DNA from 3 places in the Lysinibacillus sp. NPDC097287 genome. Region 2 is predicted to be linked to each of the others. Evidence: riboswitches for the same ligand, from Rfam matches in the RefSeq annotation. Region 2 holds a riboswitch; each other region holds the start of a gene.
The links. A riboswitch is a leader RNA that binds a small molecule or an ion and turns the genes downstream of it on or off. The one in region 2 is predicted to bind cyclic di-GMP.
Positions count from the first base shown of each region.

Region 1 (2,275 bases), on a different contig from region 2:
CCCAATTTCATGTGATTTTTCTCCAAGAATTTTTATCGCATCAAATGTTGCATTTATCGTTTTATTAAACTGCTCCATTTTTTCCATAGAGCCCTTTAACATATTGTTACCTTCTTGCGTCAATTCTAACGTTGTATTCGATTCTTCTGAAATTTGATTCGATCTTAGAGATAAATCTTCGATAGCCTGTGTCATATCTTCCATAGATACGGAGCTTTCTTCTATACCTACTAATTGTTTCTGTAATCCTCTACCTACCTCATCAATTGCTGCTCTTACAATATCCGCCTTCTCTGAAGCATATTCCCCGCTTTCAGCAAGATTTTCTCCTATTGCGGATACATTTTTTGAGTAAGAAAGAGACTTCTCTCTATCACGACTGAAAAAATCAATTAGTTGATTAAATACAGTATGGTCAGAACTTCTTTCCGCAACTTTGCTTGTGATATTCCCAGCTGATAATTCCTTCATTCCATTTATTATTTCAATACTATGAGGATGTTGTTTTACCGAAAAATATCGATAAGCAAAATACACTGATGTCCCCATTAAGATAACAATAATACATAATAAAATAGCTTCCATTATAAATACCCCCTTTTCTATCTATTGGTACTATCGTGATATAGAATGAGATACTTTTTCGATAAATGTACCTTTGAATTCAATTCTTTCAAGTATATTCCTAATTTGCACTTGTGCAATTTTAGAAGAAGGTTGTACTACTAACATATCTCTAAAACCTAAATTAGAATAAAATTGTATCGTTTGCTCCAACTGCGGTACAACTTTTGATGGGACAGGTGTTTGGTGAGTTGCATCTAAAACAAACGTATATGCATTTCTTGATACTTTATTAATCGTATCGTTTAAATCAATCAAATAACCTTCTACATCTTCCTCTCTTATTAGTCCATGTAGCTGTACATGTACTTCCTTCGAGACCTCATTTATCGCCATTTTGTATTTCTTCTTATCTACGACTATCATCTTCGATCACCTTTCCAGCTAAAATTTGTTATATGTCATTGTTACATTTGCATATTTTATGATAAGAGTCCAATAAAAAAAGCCATCCCAAATATAGATAAGGATAGCAAAAAATCGCTTATTATCAATATTCTTGGCAACCCGACTATCATTACCCAATGGGATTTAGACTCGTGGCTTTGCGTCCTTACCTTTCGATAAGTTTGCCTTTTCATTTAAGGAAAAACAGTACAAATATTACATTGATATATTATAACAGTATAAATTACTTGTCACTTTTTGTCGAACAAATTTTTCCTTTTCCATTGTATTTGATGCAAATAATATGTTCACGTCATGTCACAAAGTACTTTTATAGCGCTTGTTTTGTTTATTTAGCTGTTTTACAAAAAGATTCTATAAAATTCGGCTTAAATACTCCGAAAAACAATTTTTACCGTTTCGGGATAATCGGATTCCCTTACATATTCAACGACACCTTCCCTAAACTAAAATGAGCACGATACTTTACTATACTTAATGCTCAAATTCATTATTCTTTCACTGTTAGGTTCTTTTCTTGAAACACTTGTTTAGCGATGGTTAACGCATTTTGCACACGCGGGAAACCTATGTACGGTACTAGTTGTAGCAATGCTTCCACGATTTCAGTCGGTGTTAAACCAGCATGTAAACCACGCGTTATATGTGTTTTTGTTTGTAGTGCGGCACCTTGCGTGACAACGGCTGTGATCACAACTAACGCACGACTTTTGGCATCAAGTCCAGGTCGTGAATACACATCACCATATGCAAATTCAACAATCATTTTACGTAAATCTGGCGCAATATCAGCTAAAGCATCATGCTCCACCATACGCGTTGCCTCTTCTTCTGTCACATACTGCTTAATCGTTTCAAACCCCTTTGTAAAACGTTCACTCATTGTAAATCCCCCCACTAAATGGTAGCATATTTTTCACATACAAAGACCCCAATTCCACGTCTCCGGAAATGGGGATTGTCCTTCACATATGTAAGGTGCTCTTTTTCGATTCACCCTCTGGCTCTATCCGAAAAAGGAAAGTGTGTTTTTCATAGTGCCTCACGGGACATCTTTAATGAAATATCTATGCAAAAGTCACAAGGACATGCACGCAAGTAGAAAAGTGCATTTGCGCCCGTCAGCATGCGACAAGCGCTGGAGAGCCCGAAGCGACCTCGAGCATGCGGCGCAAATGCCTAGACATGAATTAGAGGCAAGCTTTGGCTTTCTCAATTTGGATTTTCACTTGATCAAAGCCAG
Region 1 is NZ_JBIWCX010000002.1:439,616-441,890, reverse strand. Features, by position in the region: gene ACIQ2D_RS05155 (methyl-accepting chemotaxis protein) at 1-585, opposite strand, end outside; gene ACIQ2D_RS05150 (hypothetical protein) at 616-990, opposite strand; cyclic di-GMP riboswitch class I at 1,123-1,208, opposite strand; gene ACIQ2D_RS05145 (carboxymuconolactone decarboxylase family protein) at 1,523-1,915, opposite strand; gene argH (argininosuccinate lyase) at 2,223-2,275, opposite strand, start outside.
Region 1: it holds a riboswitch for cyclic di-GMP, as region 2 does, so the genes downstream of both, ACIQ2D_RS05150 (hypothetical protein) here and ACIQ2D_RS12710 (NPCBM/NEW2 domain-containing protein) in region 2, are expected to answer to the same signal.

Region 2 (2,275 bases):
CATTTGTGAAATCCGTTGAATTACTCTTATTTGTTTCCCAATAAGTATCTAGTTTTCCATCAATAGCATTTCCAATTACTGCAGTACTATAATTCCCACCGTTGTTTCGGATACCCTTTATGTTTTCAAGATTCACTCTGAATAATGCAGAATAATTTTCATTAGAATAATGTTCAAATGTTTTTGTTATAGCTGTTGTAGCTTCTAGTTTTTCTTCATTTATTAACGCTTTAGCGTTCTCAATATCCTCTTTAAACTGTACGTATAATGGATGTGATTGAGCGATCTTCTCTAAAACTTCTAATTTTTCAATAGTATTGAATTCATCTGCGACTTGATTACGATTTTCATCCGTAAACAGATTCTCCATCTTATCAGATACAACGTCTTCTTTATAAAAACCAAATTCTGCAGCACTTGCCCAATCCTGGTTTGCCTTATTAAAAACAAATTTCAAACGCTTAAATTCTGTAGGTTTAAATTGGATTTCAACGATATCACCTGTAGAACCTTTATATTCACCAGAAGAAACTAATGTAAAATCATTACCTTCTTCTGTAGATGAACTATGTATTTCAAACTCTTGTGCAAAACCTTTACCTTTTGCACTGGACTGGCGGGCAGCATATACAATGCGATTTAATGAAGTTGTTTCGTTGAAATTAAAGATAACCTCATTAGTGAATGTTGCATTATTTTGCTTACCTGTTTCCCAATGGGTATTCATATCGCCATCAATCGCCTTTTCAAGGGGAGATCCAGCGTAATTTCCACCATTGTTAGTTATCGAGATGATATTAGATTTATCTACTTTAAATACTTTATTATATGTATTTAATAGGCCATTTCCATATAAATAAAACTTGCTGACACTAGCATCACTTGCTTGTTTAAGGGTGCTACCCACTGTAGTTGTTGTTACTCTTGTGTCTTGATTTTGATCTGCTAAGACATTAATCGGAGCTCCGACTAAACTTAAAGCCATGGCCGTGACTGTTGCAATTTTTACTACCTTCATATATATTTCCTCCTGATGAATTCATCCTAAGAAACACATAAAAAAAACCACTCTAAGAGTGGCTCCTTTTCCTATAAAATTCCCATAAAAAATAGTGCTACACTTTTTATGAAAATTTAAAATAACAAAAAGTAATATGTACTCTTCGGCAACTGGCTGACATAGTATTTAACCTTAGTCCCTATAGCTTTGCGTCCCTAAATTTCTCTAGGTTTGCCTATTCAATTTTTATACTTCAAACAATAGCATATTAAAATTTTGCCCCCAAGAACAATTCGCACTACATACTCCCCCTCCCAACAAAGGCAATATCGCTAAAACATCAAAAATTTGTCAAAAAAATCTATCTATTTTAATAGAAAACACTTGTTATACATACATATATTGTTAATATATTCGTACAAATGTATATAAATTAATTGAATAGAATTTCATTGTAAATTCGCAATACCTTAAGTTTGACTATTTGAATGCTCCTTCTTCCACTAACCCACCAATTAGTTGAAGGAGGAGCATTCTCTGTTATCCGAAGGAATCTCAAGAACCCTAAAACTCAATTTTGACTTGTACTATCTAGGACATACCTTATTTGACAAAAGTAACAACCCTTTGTTAACATCAAGTTGTTACTTGTTAATTTTTAGGTTAAATTCATTCTATTACTATAAAACAATACAATAAGAAAGGGAGATTTTATGAAATTTAAGAGATTATCGAAGTTAGGATTGGCTTTAGGATTAAGTATAGTATTAGCTGCCTGTGGCTCAGGTGATGAAGACACCAAAAATAAAGAAGTCAACCTAACCTATGTGGAATGGGATACTGAAATTGCTTCTACACATGTAATTGGACAAGTACTTGAGGATTTAGGATATGATGTTACACTAACACCACTTGACAATGGGATTATGTGGGAAGCTATATCCAAGGGCGAAGTTGATGGTATGGTGTCTGCTTGGCTTCCACAAACGCATGCCCCACAAGTGGAGAAGTACAAGGATGATTTAGACGATTTAGGTGAAAATTTAACAGGTGCAAAGCTTGGCATGGTAGTGCCTAGTTATATGGATGTGAACTCTATCGAAGATTTAACAAATGAAGCTGATAAGACGATTACAGGCATTGATCCAGGAGCAAATATGACACTAGCTACAGAAAATGCTCATAAGGTTTATCCAAACCTTGACGGTTGGACGGTACTTACCTCTTCTGGCAGTGCAATGACAGCAGCACTTGGTCAAGCAATTGAGAAAAAAG
Region 2 is NZ_JBIWCX010000008.1:46,667-48,941, forward strand. Features, by position in the region: gene ACIQ2D_RS12710 (NPCBM/NEW2 domain-containing protein) at 1-1,018, opposite strand, end outside; cyclic di-GMP riboswitch class I at 1,163-1,246, opposite strand; gene ACIQ2D_RS12715 (glycine betaine ABC transporter substrate-binding protein) at 1,714-2,275, shown strand, end outside.

Region 3 (2,275 bases), on a different contig from region 2:
AAGTATGAACGTATACTCATCTGCATTATGCCCATACCAGAGATAAATAGGAACTTGACTTGGTATATCCTCTATTTCTCGTAGCGTATTATTCAACTTATTTTGATAAATATACTCTTCCTGTTCGTAGTTGATATTTTCCTCTAGCCATTCACTTCGATAAGCTTTTCCCGTTCTACAATCTAAGTTCCACAACGGTCCAATAGAAAAGTCGTCTGGGAATCCCATTACAATTTTAGGTCTTTCTAGTCCTACGCTTAAAGAACCTGCTGCAGATTCCGAGGAAACAAGATGTACTGCACTAGGTCTACCGCTCAGGTCCTTTGGGAATTGAGACAGGTTCAAGAATTGGCGACGTTTTTGAATGTGATGATTTATTTCTTCTACCATCATGTTCAAATCATCCTGAGAGAAATAGCACCCTCTGCCTTCAAGTGGTTTGCTAACTTCGTGATCAAACGTTTCAAATTCATCTTTATGATTGATTTCGAAATTCTCCAATTTGCCACTTCCAAACGCATTGGAAATTGATAAATAATTTTGAGTTTCAATTTTATAGACAAGAACTACATTTGGCTCCATCAAAAAATATATAAATAGACCATTTACTTTGGTTTTAATTATCAGCACCCCCTACCTAAATTTCACATTATCTATCCTAAAATCACTATGTTCATTGACTATCCTTAGATACTGTTAATTTGCAATAAAGTTATATCGATGTATAAACTAATTCACCTTTATAGATTTGCACGAAATATTTACAATATATGCATTTACACTCCATATTCCCCATTAAATTAGATAGATTAATTTGCCAACTTTTTGATATTTTAGCCATATTACCTGCATTTATAGTAGTAAAATATAGTACGATTTGTTCTTGGGAGCAAAATTTTAATATGCTATTGTTTGAAGTGTAAATCAAATAGGCAAACCTAGGGAAATTTAGGGACGCAAAGCTATAGGGACTAAGGTTTATTACTATGTCAGCCAGTTACCGAAGAGTACATTCTACTTTTTGTTATTCTATATTTCCATAAATAAGCAATGTTATTTTTATGAACAATTTATAGGAAAAGGGAACTACTCTTGTAGAGTAGTTTTTTTATGTGCTTCTCAGGAATAAATTCATCAGGAGGAAATGTAAATGAAAATAGTTAAAATTGCAACAGCAGCGGCTATGGCTATAAGTTTAGTCGGTGCCCCAATTAATGTTTTAGCAGATCAAAATCAAGACACAAGAGTAACAACGACTTCAGTAAAAAATAGCATCAAACAAGCAAATAATGCTAGTGTCAGTAAGTTTTATTTATATGGAAATGACTTACTAAATACATATAATGAAGTCTTTAAAATGGACAAATCTAATATCGTATCAATTACGAACAACGGAGGAAACTACCCTGGTTCTCCCCTTGAAAAGGCGATCGATGGCGATATGAATACCCATTGGGAAACAGGAAAGCAAAATAATGCAACATTCACAAATGAGGTTATATTTAATTTCAATGAAACAACTTCATTAGATCGAATTGTTTATGCCGCACGTCAAGCTAGCGCAAAAGGTAAAGGTTTTGCACAAGAGTTTGAAATCTACAGTTCAACTACAGATGAAGGTGATGACTTTACATTAGTTTCTTCTGGTGAATATAAAGGTTCTACAGGAGATATCGTTGAAATCCAATTTAAACCGACGGAATTTAAACGTTTAAAGTTTGTCTATAAAAAAGCAAATCAAGATTGGGCAAGTGCTTCAGAATTCTTATTCTATAAAGAAGACCGTGTATCTGACAAAATGGAAAAACTATTTACAGACGACACATTTAGTACAATCAGCAAAGAATTTAATACGCCTGATGCATTAAACCAATTAGAAGAAGAAGTAAAAGATCATCCACTATATCCCCTATTTAAAGAAGATATAGAAAATGCTAAATCTCTTTTGAACCAAAAGGTAATTGAAGCAACTACAGCAGCTGTTTCAAAATTAAAAAGCTACGGCACAAACTTTGATAATGCCTATAGCGAGGCGTTTAGAATGCCAAATTCTAACGTATCGAAGGTAACTACAAATGGTGGTAGCTATCCTACTACAAAACCAGAATTTATGTTAGATGATCAACCAAACACGCATTGGGAAACAAATAAAAACAATGATGCGAACTTTACAAATGAAGTTGTATTCGAATTAGAAAATGCAGAAGTGTTAGATCGAGTAGCCTTTTTAGCGAGATCCGTTAATCAAAAAGGGTTCCCCGAAGAATTCGAAATT
Region 3 is NZ_JBIWCX010000007.1:47,238-49,512, reverse strand. Features, by position in the region: gene ACIQ2D_RS11495 (DUF1835 domain-containing protein) at 1-501, opposite strand, end outside; cyclic di-GMP riboswitch class I at 922-1,005, shown strand; gene ACIQ2D_RS11490 (NPCBM/NEW2 domain-containing protein) at 1,151-2,275, shown strand, end outside.
Region 3: it holds a riboswitch for cyclic di-GMP, as region 2 does, so the genes downstream of both, ACIQ2D_RS11490 (NPCBM/NEW2 domain-containing protein) here and ACIQ2D_RS12710 (NPCBM/NEW2 domain-containing protein) in region 2, are expected to answer to the same signal.